3 regions of the Parazoarcus communis genome follow, and region 3 is predicted to be linked to each of the others. Evidence: predicted binding sites of a transcription regulator. Region 3 holds the regulator's gene; each other region holds the start of a gene.
The links. The regulator FNR, encoded in region 3, switches genes on or off when oxygen is low (the NO sensors DNR and NnrR bind a similar motif). The targets are predictions, from matches to a motif close to TTGANCTAGNTCAA.
Positions count from the first base shown of each region.

Region 1: the regulator FNR is predicted to act here: its motif matches at 3,073-3,086, upstream of paaN (phenylacetic acid degradation protein PaaN).
Region 2: the regulator FNR is predicted to act here: its motif matches at 1,412-1,425, upstream of CEW83_RS06655 (formate/nitrite transporter family protein).

Region 1 is NZ_CP022187.1:3,516,678-3,521,372, forward strand. It holds gene CEW83_RS21245 (toll/interleukin-1 receptor domain-containing protein) at 1-246, opposite strand, end outside; gene paaY (phenylacetic acid degradation protein PaaY) at 345-950, opposite strand; gene paaN (phenylacetic acid degradation protein PaaN) at 1,307-2,971, opposite strand; gene paaG (2-(1,2-epoxy-1,2-dihydrophenyl)acetyl-CoA isomerase PaaG) at 3,219-4,034, shown strand; gene paaH (3-hydroxyacyl-CoA dehydrogenase PaaH) at 4,086-4,695, shown strand, end outside.
Region 2 is NZ_CP022187.1:1,462,321-1,467,015, forward strand. It holds gene nirJ (heme d1 biosynthesis radical SAM protein NirJ) at 1-1,178, opposite strand, end outside; gene CEW83_RS06655 (formate/nitrite transporter family protein) at 1,589-2,401, shown strand; gene CEW83_RS06660 (bifunctional protein-serine/threonine kinase/phosphatase) at 2,455-4,191, shown strand; gene CEW83_RS06665 (LysE/ArgO family amino acid transporter) at 4,198-4,695, opposite strand, start outside.
Region 3 is NZ_CP022187.1:445,368-450,062, reverse strand. It holds gene CEW83_RS02205 (sulfite exporter TauE/SafE family protein) at 1-525, opposite strand, end outside; gene hemN (oxygen-independent coproporphyrinogen III oxidase) at 594-1,985, opposite strand; gene fnr (fumarate/nitrate reduction transcriptional regulator Fnr) at 2,108-2,848, shown strand; gene CEW83_RS02190 (SirB2 family protein) at 2,866-3,255, opposite strand; gene CEW83_RS02185 (Crp/Fnr family transcriptional regulator) at 3,377-4,063, shown strand; gene CEW83_RS02180 (PHA/PHB synthase family protein) at 4,183-4,695, opposite strand, start outside.

The sequences.
Region 1 (4,695 bases), 1.5 Mb from region 3:
GTCGTCGATGCGGCGACTGTCGTTGCCGATGTCCTCGCCCAGCCATTTGGGGCCGATGAGCACCAGCAGGACGGTGCATGAGGCGACCGCGCTGTCGATGGCGTCGATGAAGTCGGTGCCGGGGTCGATGCCTTCGACATCCATGAACACGCGCTCACGCCCGAAGCGGGCCGCGAGCCGGTCATAGAGGCGGCCTGCGTAACCCGATGAGTCCTCGCGGCGATAGCTGATGAAAATCCCGTCCATGCGCAGCTCCCGTGTGCGGGGCGAGGCGGGCGGCCGAGGTCGGTCGGCCCGCCTGCTGAACTAAGCATAGTCGGGTGCGGCGGCCATTGTGGCGGCCTTCAGCTGCCTTTCTTGGCGTCGATGAGGGGAACGACGCCCTCGAACTCGAAGCGCTTGCGCCCGGCTTCCATCTCGGTTAGCGGCTCGCAGGGCTTGAGTGTGGCGAGGCTGCGCACGGTCAGGTCCTGGTAGCAGCGGGTGCCGTCGACTTTCCAGTTCATCTCCTGTTCCGACAGGTCACGCATGATCTTTGCGGGCATGCCGGCGACCAGTTTCCCCGCGGGGATTTCCATGCCGGCTTTGACGAAGGCGCAGGCGGCGACGATGCTCGATTCGCCGATGCTGGCGTTGTCCATGATGACGGCGTTCATGCCGATCAGGGCGTTGCGACCGACACGGCAGCCATGCAGCACTGCGCCGTGGCCGACGTGGCCATCGACTTCGATCACGGTGTCGGTGCCGGGGAAGCCGTGCATGACACAGGTGTCCTGGATGTTGCTGCCTTCTTCCAGCACGATGCGGCCGAAGTCGCCGCGCAGCGAGGCGAGCGGGGCGACATAGCAGCGCGGGCCGACGATGACGTCACCAATCAGAACGGCATCGGGATGGACGAAGGCGGTGGGGTGGATGACGGGTTTGAGGCCGTCGATTTCGTAGCAGGGCATTGGGTGTCTCCTGGTCTCGTCTTCTGCTCTTCTATGCGGCAGTGCTGGATTGTTGCGTATTCTGGTTCGTGCCTGGCGCCCAACCGCGGCGCGGGCGGTCCGTCGGCGCCTGCTGTCGTGGCCTTCGGCTGCCCTCGCTGCGAACCTGCGCAGGGGAGGCGATGCAAACTCGCCCGGCTGCGCCGGACTCAGACATGCACCGCCTTGTTTCCCCTGCGCAGGTCCTCCGCTCGGCACAACAGAAGTTGCCGCCGGGCCGCCCGCGCCACGGCTGGGCGCCGTGAGCGTGGGCTCGTGATCTGGGTAAGAGCGAAAAGCCTGAATTGCTGAAGGCTCTGACCCAGTTCGCCGTGGTCTTACTCTACGTGGTAGCGGCGTTGTACGACGCGGAAACGGTTGGCTACGAAGGCGCTGTCGGAGTAGCTCGCGTTTGCAGCCGGGTTCATGCCTACGCCGTGGTAGTCGGAGAAGGCTGAGGACTGGTTCACGAACACGCCGCCGGTGAGGTTGATCGACAGGGCTACGCCGGCACGCAGGCTGGCGTCGGTCATGGCGTCGATGACGTCCTGCTTGCTTGAGTACAGGCCGACGGTGAGCGCGCCGTGTTCCTTGACGATGCGTTCCGACAGGGCGATGGCTGCGGCGCCGTCGGCGACCCTGACCACGAAGCTGACCGGGCCGAAGCGCTCTTCCATGTAGCTCTTTTCGTCGGCCGCGTCGCAGGTGAGCAGCACCGGGGTTCGGACTTCGGCCTGCGGGAAGTCGGGATGCTCGACCTTCCTGGAAGCCAGCACCACCTTGCCGTATTCGCCGGCTTCGGCGATGCGGCCGAGGGTGGCTTCGGACTGGATGGCGCCGAGCACGGCGGTCGCGACCGCCGGGTCGGTGAGGAACTTGTCGATTGCGGCGCCGAGGTCGGCGGCGACTTCGTCAAAGGACTTGTGACCCTGGTCGGTGTCGATGCCACCGGCCGGCACCAGGATGGCCTGGGTGGTGGTGCACATCTGGCCCGAGTACAGGCTCAGGGTGAAGGCGAGGTTGCGCATCATCGCCTTGTAGCTGTCGGTGGATTCGATGACGACGTTGTTCACGCCTGCGAGTTCGGCATACACCTGGGCCTGGCGGGCGTTGTCGATCAGCCACTGGCCGAAGACGTTGCTGCCGGTGAAGTCGATCGACTTCACTGCGGGGTGGGTGGCGAGCGCCTGGGTGGCGGCGCGCTTCTCGACCACGGCCAGCGACACCAGGTTGGGGTCGAGGCCGGCTTCGCTCAGCACTTCACGCGCGATCTTCACCGTCATCGCTGCCGGCAGGATGGAATTGCTGTGGGCCTTGATGATGACCGGGTTGCCGGTGACCAGGGTGGCGAACAGGCCGGGGTAGGTGTTCCAGGTCGGGAAGGTGCCGCAGCCGACGACCAGGCCAACGCCGCGGCCGACGATCTCGTAGTGCTTTTTCATCTTCAGCGGCGGGTTCTTGCCCTGCGGCTTTTCCCAGATGGTTTCGGCCGGCACCCGGCTCATTTCGTCCCATGCGTACGCAACGGCTTCCAGGCCGCGATCCTGCGCATGCGGGCCGCCGGCCTGGAAGGCCATCATCCAGCCCTGACCGGTGGTCATCATCACCGCGTGGGCGATCTCGAAGCTGCGCTTGTTGAGGCGGTCGAGGATTTCGAGGCACACGCCGACACGGCCTTCTGCACCGACCTTGCGCCAGCCTTCCATTGCGACCTGTGCGGCAGCAATCAGGGCCTCCGGGTCGCACACGGGATAGCGCACATCGAGGGCGATGCCATAGGGCGACCGTTCGGTGGCGAGCCAGCCGGTCTGGCCAGGCTGATCGAGCGCGAATTCCTTGCCGAGGCAGGCCTCAAACGCTTTCTTGCCATCGTCTGGCGCACTTTCGCCATAGACCTTGGGGCTGGGCATTTCGGGAAAGGGCGTCCAGTAACCGCGACCGTGAATGGCGGCGATGGCTGCGTCCAGGGTGGCCTTGTGCTTCTCGAACAGCGGATGGGTCATGCCTTGTCTCCTCAGATTTTTTGGGGCCGTCGGACGGGTCCGCGCGGGGTGATACATGCTTCGATGGTGCAGAAAAAGTGCAAGTGAAAAAAGCTTGTCTTTTGATCTGGATCAAGACTACTATTGATTGACCGGTCGGTCAAACAACGAAAACAGTTGTCGTACCGACCCCGGGGTTCGACCCCGGAAAGAACAATCCCCAGCGTGCGCCAGCGCGCCGGGCAAGACAAGGCCAGGAGGAGACAAGATGAACGCAGCAACCGGATACGGTGAAACCATTCGCCTCGAGATCGAAGCGGGCGTGGCTACACTGACCCTGAACCGACCCGATCGTCTGAACAGCTTCAACGATCAGATGCATGGCGAGATGCGTGCCGCGCTGGCACAGGTGAAGGCGGGTCGGGCGGACGCTTCGGTGCGCGTGCTGCTCATTACCGGTGCTGGCCGTGGCTTCTGCGCCGGACAGGACCTCTCCGACCGTTCGGTTGCGGCCGGCGGCGAGGCGCCTGATCTGGGCGCGTCGGTGGAGAAGAACTACAAGCCGCTAGTGACGACGCTGCGCAAGCTCGACCTGCCGGTGATCTGCGCCGTCAATGGCGTGGCGGCCGGCGCCGGTGCCAACCTGGCGCTGGCCTGCGACATGGTGTTTGCAGCCCGCTCGGCGAGCTTCATCCAGGCCTTCTGCAAGCTCGGCCTGATTCCCGATACGGGCGGCACCTGGATTCTGCCGCGTCTGCTCGGCCCTGCGCGGGCCATGGGTTTGTCCATGCTGGGCGACAAGCTCTCTGCCGAGCAGGCCGAAGCCTGGGGCCTGATCTGGAAGTGTGTCGATGATGATGCGCTGATGCCCACGGTGCAGGCGCTTGCTGCACAGATGGCCAAGGGGCCGACCTTCGGCTTTGCTCAGACCAAGAAGGCCATCTGGGCCAGTTCCACCAATGACTTCGACACCCAGCTCGATCTCGAGCGCGACATGATGCGCGACTGCGGCCGCTCGCACGACTACCGCGAGGGCGTCGCCGCCTTCATGGAAAAGCGCGTGCCCGAGTTCAAGGGGAGCTGAGCCGTGGCGCTTGACAAGAATGTAAAGGTGCTGGTCATCGGTGCCGGCGCCATGGGTGCGGGCATCGCCCATGTCGCGGCGCTGGCCGGACATCCGGTGTATCTGTACGACACCCGCGCCGAAGCCATTGACAAGGGCCTTGGCGGGATCGCGAAGGACCTCGATTTCCTGGTCTCCAAAGGCAAGCTGGATTCCGCCGCGCGTGAAGCGACCATGGCGCGGCTGACCGCTGTGACGGATCTGGACGCCGCCAGCGATGCCGGCCTGGCGATCGAAGCCATTGTCGAAAACCTCGACATCAAGCAGAAGCTCTTCCTGCAGCTCGAAAGCCTGCTCGGCGATGAGGCCATCCTTGCCTCCAATACGTCGTCGCTGTCGATAACCGCGATGGCCGCAGTGCTGGCCCGTCCCGAGCGCCTTGCCGGCCTGCACTTCTTCAATCCGGCGCCGCGCATGAAGCTGGTAGAGATCGTCTCCGGCCTCGCCACCGACCGTGCAGTGGCCAACACCCTGTACGCCACCGCAAAGGCGTGGGGCAAGGTGGCCGTGCATGCGAAATCCACGCCCGGCTTCATCGTCAACCGGGTGGCCCGGCCCTTCTACGCCGAAGCACTGCGGGTGCTCAACGAATGCGCAGCCGAGCCCGCCACCATCGACGCCG
Region 2 (4,695 bases), 1.0 Mb from region 3:
GGCGTGTTGAGCACACGCACGGAGCCGTAGTCCGCCGCATCCACGCCGATCTCCGCATCGCTCAGATAGCACGCGGGGTCTTCCGCCCACGGGTTGCCGGTGATCTGTTCCGCACGCACGCGCGAACTGCCATTGCAGATGTCGAGATACCTGCAGGCTCCGCACCGCCCCTCGAGCTTGCGCGGATGCGGTTTGAGCCCGACCAGCAACGGATTCGACAGATCGTTCCAGATCTCGCCAAAGGCCCGCTCCCGCACATTGCCCAGGGGGATGTGCCACCACATGGTGTCCGGGTGAACCACGCCGAGATTGTCGATGTTCGCGACATTCACGCCGCTGGCGTTGCCGCCCCACTGGCGCAGCTTGCCCTCGATGTGTTCGGCATGCTGCGGAAAGCGGCGCCGCACCCAGTGCAGCAGGAACACGCCATCGGCGTCGTTGTTTCCGGTCACGAAGTCCTTCTCGATGCCGCGCTGGTGAAGTTCGAGACAGGTTTCGAACAGAAGCTCCATGGCGTCGCGGGTGGTACGGTGCTGGGCGTCGTCGCCACGGTGCTTGTTGCCGCGTCCGGCGTAATTGAGGTGGGAGAAGTAGAACTTGTCGATCGCCTCCTCCTCCACCAGTCGCAGCAGTCCGTGCAGGTCGTGGGCGTTGTCCTCGGTCATGGTGTAGCGCACGCCGACCTTGATCCCGCGCTCAACGCACAGACGGATGCCCGCAATCGAAGCATCGAATGCGCCGGCCTTGCGCCGGAAGCGGTCATGGGTGTCGGCAATGCCGTCGAGACTGACGCCGACGTAGTCGAAACCGATGTCGTCGATCGCGTCGATATTGCCTTCGTTGATCAGCGTGCCATTGGACGACAGGGCAACATAGAAACCCATCTCCTTGGCACGACGGGCAATGTCGAAGATGTCCGCTCGCAGCAGCGGCTCACCGCCCGACAGGATCAGCACCGGCACCCGCGCCGCCTTGAGGTCGCCCATCACCCGGAACACCTCACCGGTAGACAACTCCCCGGCGAAGTCCGTATCCGCAGAAATCGAGTAACAGTGCTTGCAGGTCAGGTTGCAGCGCCGGATCAGGTTCCAGATGACGACCGGCCCTGGCGGATTGCGCCGGGGCGCAACCGGGGTGGGATGATCAAGCTCGCGGATGAACTGGGATATGCGGAACATGACGGTCTGGCCTCCTGGTTCCCCGGATTACACCGCACCACGACATGACAATAAATGATGCGGGTCAAGCAAGGGGCCCGATCCCCTTTCGCCGCACGTTTTTTGCATTGCACCAAAATCAGGCAACTCGCGCCGCCCGCGCCCCAATCAGGGGAGAAAAAGCGCTTCAGAACCGGGCGATGAAGGCAGGAACCGAGGATTCATGGGCTTTTCCATGCTGGCACGCTACATGCTTTTCATAGATCAACTCGGGCCAACGGCGGCCTGAGGCATGTGCAACAGGGCATCAACCTGAATCAGCGCAGCAAATGGACAACGGCGTCCATTTCCATCCTTCGTTTCCGAGGGCGTGGAGATGGACGCCTTTTTGCGTTCACACGGCTTGCTCACCACTCACCCAGGGGAAAATCATGTCATATATCGCGCCCGCAGAATTCGTCACCAAGATGGTTGACGCAGGAGAGTCGAAGATCTTCATGTCGACTCGCGACACACTGGTCCGCGCCTACATGGCCGGCGCCATTCTTGCGCTGGCCGCGGCCTTCGCGGTCACCATCACCGTGCAGACGGGAAATGCGCTTGCCGGCGCCATGCTGTTCCCGGTTGGCTTCTGCCTGTTGTATCTGCTGGGCTTCGATCTGCTCACCGGCGTGTTCACGCTGTGCCCGCTCGCCCTCATCGACAAACGCCCTGGCGTCACCGTCAATGGCGTGTTGCGCAACTGGGGCCTGGTATTCGTCGGCAACTTCGCCGGCGCACTGACCGTCGCGGTGATGATGGCGATCATCTTCACCTTCGGCTTCTCCGAAGCACCCAACATTGTCGGCCAGAAGATCGGCCATATCGGCGAAGGCCGCACCGTCGGATATGCCGAGCACGGGGCAGCGGGCATGCTGACGCTGTTCATCCGCGGCGTGCTGTGCAACTGGATGGTATCGACCGGCGTTGTCGCCGCGATGATGTCGACCAGCGTATCGGGCAAGGTCATCGGCATGTGGATGCCGATCATGCTGTTCTTCTACATGGGCTTCGAGCATTCGATCGTAAACATGTTCCTGTTCCCGTCCGGCCTGATGCTCGGCGGCAACTTCTCGATCTACGACTACCTGGTGTGGAACGAAATCCCGACCGTCGTCGGCAACCTGGTCGGCGGCCTCGCCTTCGTCGGGCTCACGCTCTACTCCACCCACGTGCGCACCGCCCCCAAGCGCAGCGCTGCCTGAACCATCATCCGGCACACGGGCCCCGCAGTTCGCGGGGCCCTTGCCCATCACAGATGTCGAGCACACTCTCGCTGAGCACCGGCCAGTACTCCGACAAGGGGCGCAAGGGAATCAACCAGGATTTTCATGGCCTGAGCATCCCTGACGGTCCCCTGCTGAACACGAAGGGCATCGCCATCGCCCTGGCTGACGGCATCAGCAGCAGCGATGTCAGCCACGTCGCCAGCGCAGCCGCGGTCCGGAGCTTTCTTGACGATTACTACTGTACCTCGGAAGCATGGACGGTCAGGACCGCTGCACAGCGCGTGCTCGAAGCGACCAACTCCTGGCTGTACGCGCAGACCCGCCAGAGCCCCTACCGTTACGACGGCGACCGTGGTTATGTGTGCACGCTCAGCGCCCTGATCATCAAGTCCGCAACGGCCCACATCTTCCATATCGGCGACAGCCGGATCTACCGCCTGCGGGACTCGAATCTCGAACAACTCACCGACGACCATCGGATCGTCGTGTCGCACGACACACACTACCTCGCCCGCGCCCTCGGGATTTCCGCACAACTGGATATCGACTATCAGCGCCTGGCAGTGAAAGAGGGCGACATCTTCGTTCTGGCCACCGACGGAGTGTACGAATTCGCCTCGCCCCGGTTCATCGTCGACGCCATCAGCGAAGCCGCGATGGATATCGACGCAGCGGCGCGATGCATCGCTGAAGAAGCCTTCAACCGCGGCAGCACGGACAACCTGACGATACAGATCGCACGCGTCGACACCGTGCCCGACGGGACAGCGGCCGAACACAGGCAGCAATGGCTTGACCTGCCACCCGCCCCCATCCTCCAGCCGCGCATGCTGTTCGACGGCTACCGGATCATTCGCGAAATACACGGCAACAGCCGCAGCCACATCTACCTCGCCGAGGACGGCGACAGCGCCGCACGGGTGGCGATCAAGATCCCTTCGGTCGATCTGCGGGGCGACCCCGCCTATCTGGAGAGATTCATGCTGGAAGAATGGATCGCGCGCCGCATCAACAGCGCGCACGTCCTCAAACCCAGCACGCTGAAGCGGCAGCGCACCGCGCTCTATGTCGTCACCGAGTTCATCGAAGGCCAGACGCTGGCGCAATGGATGATCGACAACCCGGCGCCACCGATCGAAACCGTGCGCAACATCGTCGAACAGATCGCGAAAGGCCTGCTCGCCTTCCATCGCATGGAGATGCTGCACCAGGATCTGCGCCCGAACAACATCATGATCGACAAGGCCGGCACGGTGAAGATCATCGATTTCGGTGCGACGCGCGTGGCCGGCCTGATCGAATCGGAAACGACGACGCTGCAGCCACACATTCTCGGCACCGCCCAGTACACCGCGCCGGAATACTTTCTCGGCGAAGCAGGTACGCCCTGCGCTGACCTGTTCTCACTTGGCGTGATCACTTACCAGATGCTGAGCGACCGCCTGCCCTACGGCGCCGAGGTGGCAAAAACCCGCAGCAAGGCCGCGCAGCGAAAGCTGAAGTACGCCTCGGTGCTGGACGACTACCGCGAGAATCCTGCCTGGATTGACCCCGTCCTCGCCAAGGCCGTTCACCCGGACCCGAACAAGCGCTACCAGGAACTTTCCGAATTCATCTACGACCTCAGGCACCCCAACAACACGCTGCTGGGCAAGGGGCCGCCGCCGCTCATCGAACGCAATCCGCTGGTGTTCTGGCAAGCCCTGTCGTTCTGTCTGAGCCTGCTCGTGCTGCTGCTGTTGAGCACCAGTTCGCTGGTGAAATAGGCGAGCTCAGGCAGACAGGATCAGCCACGCAGCGATGCTCCACAGCATCAGCGCCACGCCGCCATCGAGAACCTGCCATGCGCGCGGGCGCCTGAACACCGGGGCCAGCAACCTTGCGCCGTAGCCCAGCAGCACGAACCAGCACACCGAACCGGCAATCGCACCCGCAGTGAACAACGGACGCAATTCCGCCGCCTGGCTGTTGCCAATTGAACCCAGCAACACCACGGTATCGAGATAGGCATGCGGATTGAGCAGACTGAAGCCGGCAGCCGTCAGCAGTGCCTGGCGCCAGGTCAGGCGGCGACGCTGACCGGCGTCCGCCTGCAGGCTGCCACCCGCAAGTGCCGAGCGCAGCGAACGCAGCCCGTACCAGCCGAGGAAAGCCGCGCCGCCGTAGCGGGCTGCCTCCATCCAGTCGGGATTGGCCGAGAACACTGCACCCAGCCCGTTCATGCCGAGCAGAATCAGGCTGACGTCACACAGGACCGACACCACGACCGT
Region 3 (4,695 bases):
AGCCAGCATCAGCCCCCCACCACGCAGCGCAGAGCCGGTTACCAGGGAAGTCGCCAGCACCGAATACACCAGTCCGCAAGGCAGGAAGCCCCACAGCAGGCCAAGCGGCAAGGCCTGCTTGACCGAGCGGGCAGGCAGGAAGCGACGGCTCAGCGGCTGAATGCGGCGCCACAGGCGGTGACCGAGCTGCTCTACCGGAACGAGCAGCTTGGTGAATCCGGTGAGATAGAGCCCGAGCGCCACCAGCATGAGGTTCGCGAGCACGTAGAGCGTGATCTGGACCGGCAGAACGCCATCGTAGAGCATGCCGACCGAGCCCAGCGCGCCGAGTCCGGCACCAATGCAGGTGTAGGTGGTGATCCGGCCAAGGTTGTAGGCGAGATGAATCGGCCACTGCCGACTGCGACTCGATGGCGTCTGCACCTGTACCGTAAGCGCTCCGACAATGCCGCCGCACATCGATACACAGTGAGTGCCTCCAAGGAGGCCGATCAGGAAGACGGCGAGATAACCGGTTTCGGGCATGTTCAATCAGCTATGAAGCGTTTGATGCGGTGCGCGCATTCTACGCTGCACCGCGCCTCCCCGCCCGGTCAGATCACCCGGGAGTAACGGGCGCGCTCGCGATCCGAGCGCAGATAGCGATCGAAGAACATCGCAATCCCGCGCACCAGCAGACGGCCCGCGGGCAGCACGCTGATCCAGTCCTTGTCGATCTTCACCAGCCCAGCCTCTTCCATTTCCTTGAGGTCGGCGATCTCGTCAGCAAAGTACTCATGGAACTTGATGAGGTGTGCAATCTCGATCGACTCGATCGACAGCTCGAAATGGCACATCAGCGCCTGGATGATCGAGCGCCGGAGGAGATCGTCGGCGGTGAGCTCAATGCCGCGCAGTACGGGCAGCTCGTCGCGATCGAGGGCATCGTAGTACTCGTCGAGCGTCTTGACGTTCTGCGCGTAGACCGGACCGATCTTGCCGATCGCCGACACACCGAAGGCAAGCAGGTCGCACTCGGCCTGGGTCGAATAGCCCTGGAAATTGCGGTGCAGGCGCCCCTGCCGCTGCGCCACGGTCAGTTCGTCATCCGGCTTCGCGAAATGGTCCATGCCGATATAGACGTAGCCGGCGTCGGTCAGGCGACGGATGGCAAGCTGCAGAATCTGAAGCTTGGAGTCCGCTGACGGCAGGTCGATCGGAATGATCCTGCGCTGGGGCTTGAACAGTCCCGGCAGGTGCGCGTAGCTGTACAGCGAGATTCGATCGGGCGAGAGTTCGAGCACCTGCTCCAGCGTGCGGTTGAAGCTGATCACATTCTGCTTGGGCAGACCATAGATCAGGTCCATGCTGATCGACTTGAAGCCGGTTGCCCGCGCCGCGTCGATGACGAGCTTCGTCTCTTCGACGCTTTGCACGCGGTTGGTCGCAATCTGCACGTCCTCGGCGAAGTCCTGCACGCCGACGCTCATGCGATTGAAGCCGAGGTTGGCCAGCATTTCGACGGTGTCGAAATCCACCTTGCGCGGATCGACCTCGATCGAGTACTCGCCATTCGGCACCAGGTTGAAGTGCTTGCGGACCGCATCCATCAACTGATGCATCTCCGCGTGCGAGAGGAAGGTCGGCGTTCCACCCCCGAGATGTAACTGCGTGACCTGACGTGTCCCCCCCAGGGCCGCCGCCTGCATTTCGATCTCTTTTTCCAGGTAATTCAGATACTTGGCAGACCTGCCATGATCCTTGGTGATGATCTTGTTACAGGCGCAGTAATAGCAGATCGTGTTACAAAAGGGGATGTGGAAGTATAATGACAGCGGTCGGCTCACACCGCCAACGGCACGTTTTCCCAGCCAGTCTGTCAGTGCTTGTGCATCGAATGCCTCCACAAACCTGTCTGCGGTGGGATACGACGTATAGCGAGGCCCGTTGATGTCGAATCGTCGAATCAACTGGGGATCAAAGATTAGGTCTGTCTGGCTGGTCATGGTCTGGCTGCGTCGATGTGTTACTTAACAATGGCAGAAAGCCGGCGTTTTGTGGTTGACTTGGATCAACGGCAACATTCTGACTACCCCCAATCCGGAATCGGAGCAAGTTTACAGTGCAAATGAAGGCGACGGTGCCGATCACCGCGGCGGGGCTCAAAACCGCATGCTCACAATGCAATCTGCTGGAGCTGTGCCTGCCGTTCGGCATGACTGACACTGAACTCAACCGCCTCGACGAACTTGTCGGCGGGCGTCGGAAGATCAAGCGTCAGCAGCCGCTCTATCGCGCAGGCGAACTCTTCGAAGCCATCTATGCGATCCGTGCAGGCTCCTTCAAGACCGACGTTCTGCTCGAAGATGGTCGCGAGCAGGTCACCGGATTCCAGATGACCGGCGAGATCATCGGGCTCGACGGCATCAGCACCGAGTTCCACTCGTGCAATGCGGTTGCGCTCGAAGACAGCGAGGTCTGCGTCATTCCCTACGCCAAGCTGGAAGAACTGTCCCGCGAGATCGAAGGCCTTCAGCACCAGTTCCACAAGGTCATGAGCCGCGAGATCGTGCGCGATCACGGCGTGATGATGCTGCTGGGCTCCATGCGCGCGGAAGAGCGTCTGGCGGCCTTCCTGCTCAACATGTCGCAGCGCTTCACCGCTCGTGGCTTCTCGGCCGCCGAGTTTCACCTGCGCATGACCCGCGAAGAGATCGGCTCCTATCTGGGCCTGAAGCTGGAAACGGTCTCGCGTGCCTTCTCCCGCTTTCAGGAAGACGGCCTCGTCGCGGTGCAGCAGAAACATATCCGCATTCTCGACAACGACGGTCTCAAGAAACTCATTCAGCACCAGCCCGGCGCGCGCTGAGCGCCGGACTGTCGCGCTCAGGCAAAGACGGCGAACCAGCCGCCGACGTTCTTGCTGAGCGCGACCGACACGATCCAGCTGAACACGAGCAGCGCAGCAACAAACGCAGCCCCGCGCACGGTGCGCGTTCGGCCACGTTTCAGGGCAACGGCGCCCAGCAGGATGTAGACGATCAGGCCAATGACCTTGGCCGTCACCCACGGTGCCTGCAACGGGTACTGTTCGATCATCACCGCCAGCGTGATCGCACTGCCAAGCAACACGGTATCGACCACATGCGGCAGGACGCGCGTCAGACGATGTGTGAGCAGACGGCTGTCAACAAGCATCCACACTCCCCTGAGCGCGAAGCCGGCAAGGCTCAGAATCACACAGGTGACGTGGATGTGCTTGATCGCCTGATACATCTTTCGTTCCTCCTCGGGGAAAATGCTGACCGGTGCGCCCTGGTCGGGCGCCGAACAATGACAGAACAAACAGGATTCAGCCACGCAGGCTAGAATCGAAAGTGAAATGCAGGAGCACGGAATGAACCAGACCGCCGCAGACATCCTTACCCAGCTCCGTCAGATCTCCCTGTTCGGGGAGCTGTCGGAGAGTGAGCTGGAACGTGTTGCACGCTATACCCGCGAACGCCGCCTGGGCAAGGGTGAACTGCTGTTTCAGCGCGGCGACGTTGCCCACGGTTTCTATTTCGTCACCGAAGGGCAGCTCAAGCTCGGCTTCTCGTCAGCTCAGGGCAACGAGAAAGTGGTCGAGATCGTCGGCCCGCAGCAAAGCTTTGGCGAAGCGGTGATGTTCATGAACCGCCCCTACCCCGTTTTTGCCGAAGCGCTTACCGACATGTCGCTGCTTCATATCGGCCAGAACGTCGTATCCGACCTGATCGATCAGGATCCGCAGTTTGCACGCAAGCTTCTGGCAGGCATGGCGGTCCGCCTGCATAACATGGTGCGCGACGTAGAAACCTATTCCCTGCGCTCGAGCACACAGCGCGTGATCGGTTACCTCCTCCAGCAAACCGAAGAGGATGGCACCAAGGCTTGCGACATCTCCCTGCCCACGAGCAAGCAGGTCATCGCGTCACGGCTGAACCTGACGCCCGAGACCCTTTCGCGGATCTTTCACGACCTGGCAGACCATGGTCTCATCACCGTTCACGGCAAGCGCATCACGCTTCACAATCCGCAGGCACTGTCGCGCTACAGCGGGTAGCACTTCGCCCGCTCAAGTCCTTGCCGTCCCCCGAAAAGCAACGGCCTCTTGAACGAACAAGAGGCCGTCTTTCACGATACCCGGGTGCTGAAAGCCGAAGCCTTCACGCGCCAGCGCACTCAGGACTCAAGCACATAGGTTCCCGGCGCCGGTGCGAGCGAAGGAAACTGCTCGCTTGCCGCCGGCCTCGCCTCGATCAGCTCTCCGGCGTGGGGTTTGACCCAGTCCATCCAGTCGGTCCACCAGCTGCCCGCCTGCTCTTCAGTGCGATTGCGCCACTGCTCGGCCGTATCCGAGCGATGCGCTTCACCGGCCCAGAACTTGCGCTTGGGCGGCGTGACGACCGGATTGACGATGCCAAGAATGTGGCCTGAGCTCGAGAGCACATAGCGCTTGGGACCGGTGACATGGTTAATCACACGGAAAGTCTGCAGCCACGGCGCGATGTGATCGTCCTCTGCGGAAACGACGTAGAGCGGCTGCGTGATACGGCCGAGATCGAGCGGCTCACCCGCCACCTCGAGTGCGTCGGGATGGATCAGCTTGTTGTTCAGGTAAAGCTCGCGCAGGTACCACGAATGCATCGCGTACGGCATACGCGTGGTATCCATGTTCCAGTACAGCACGTCGAA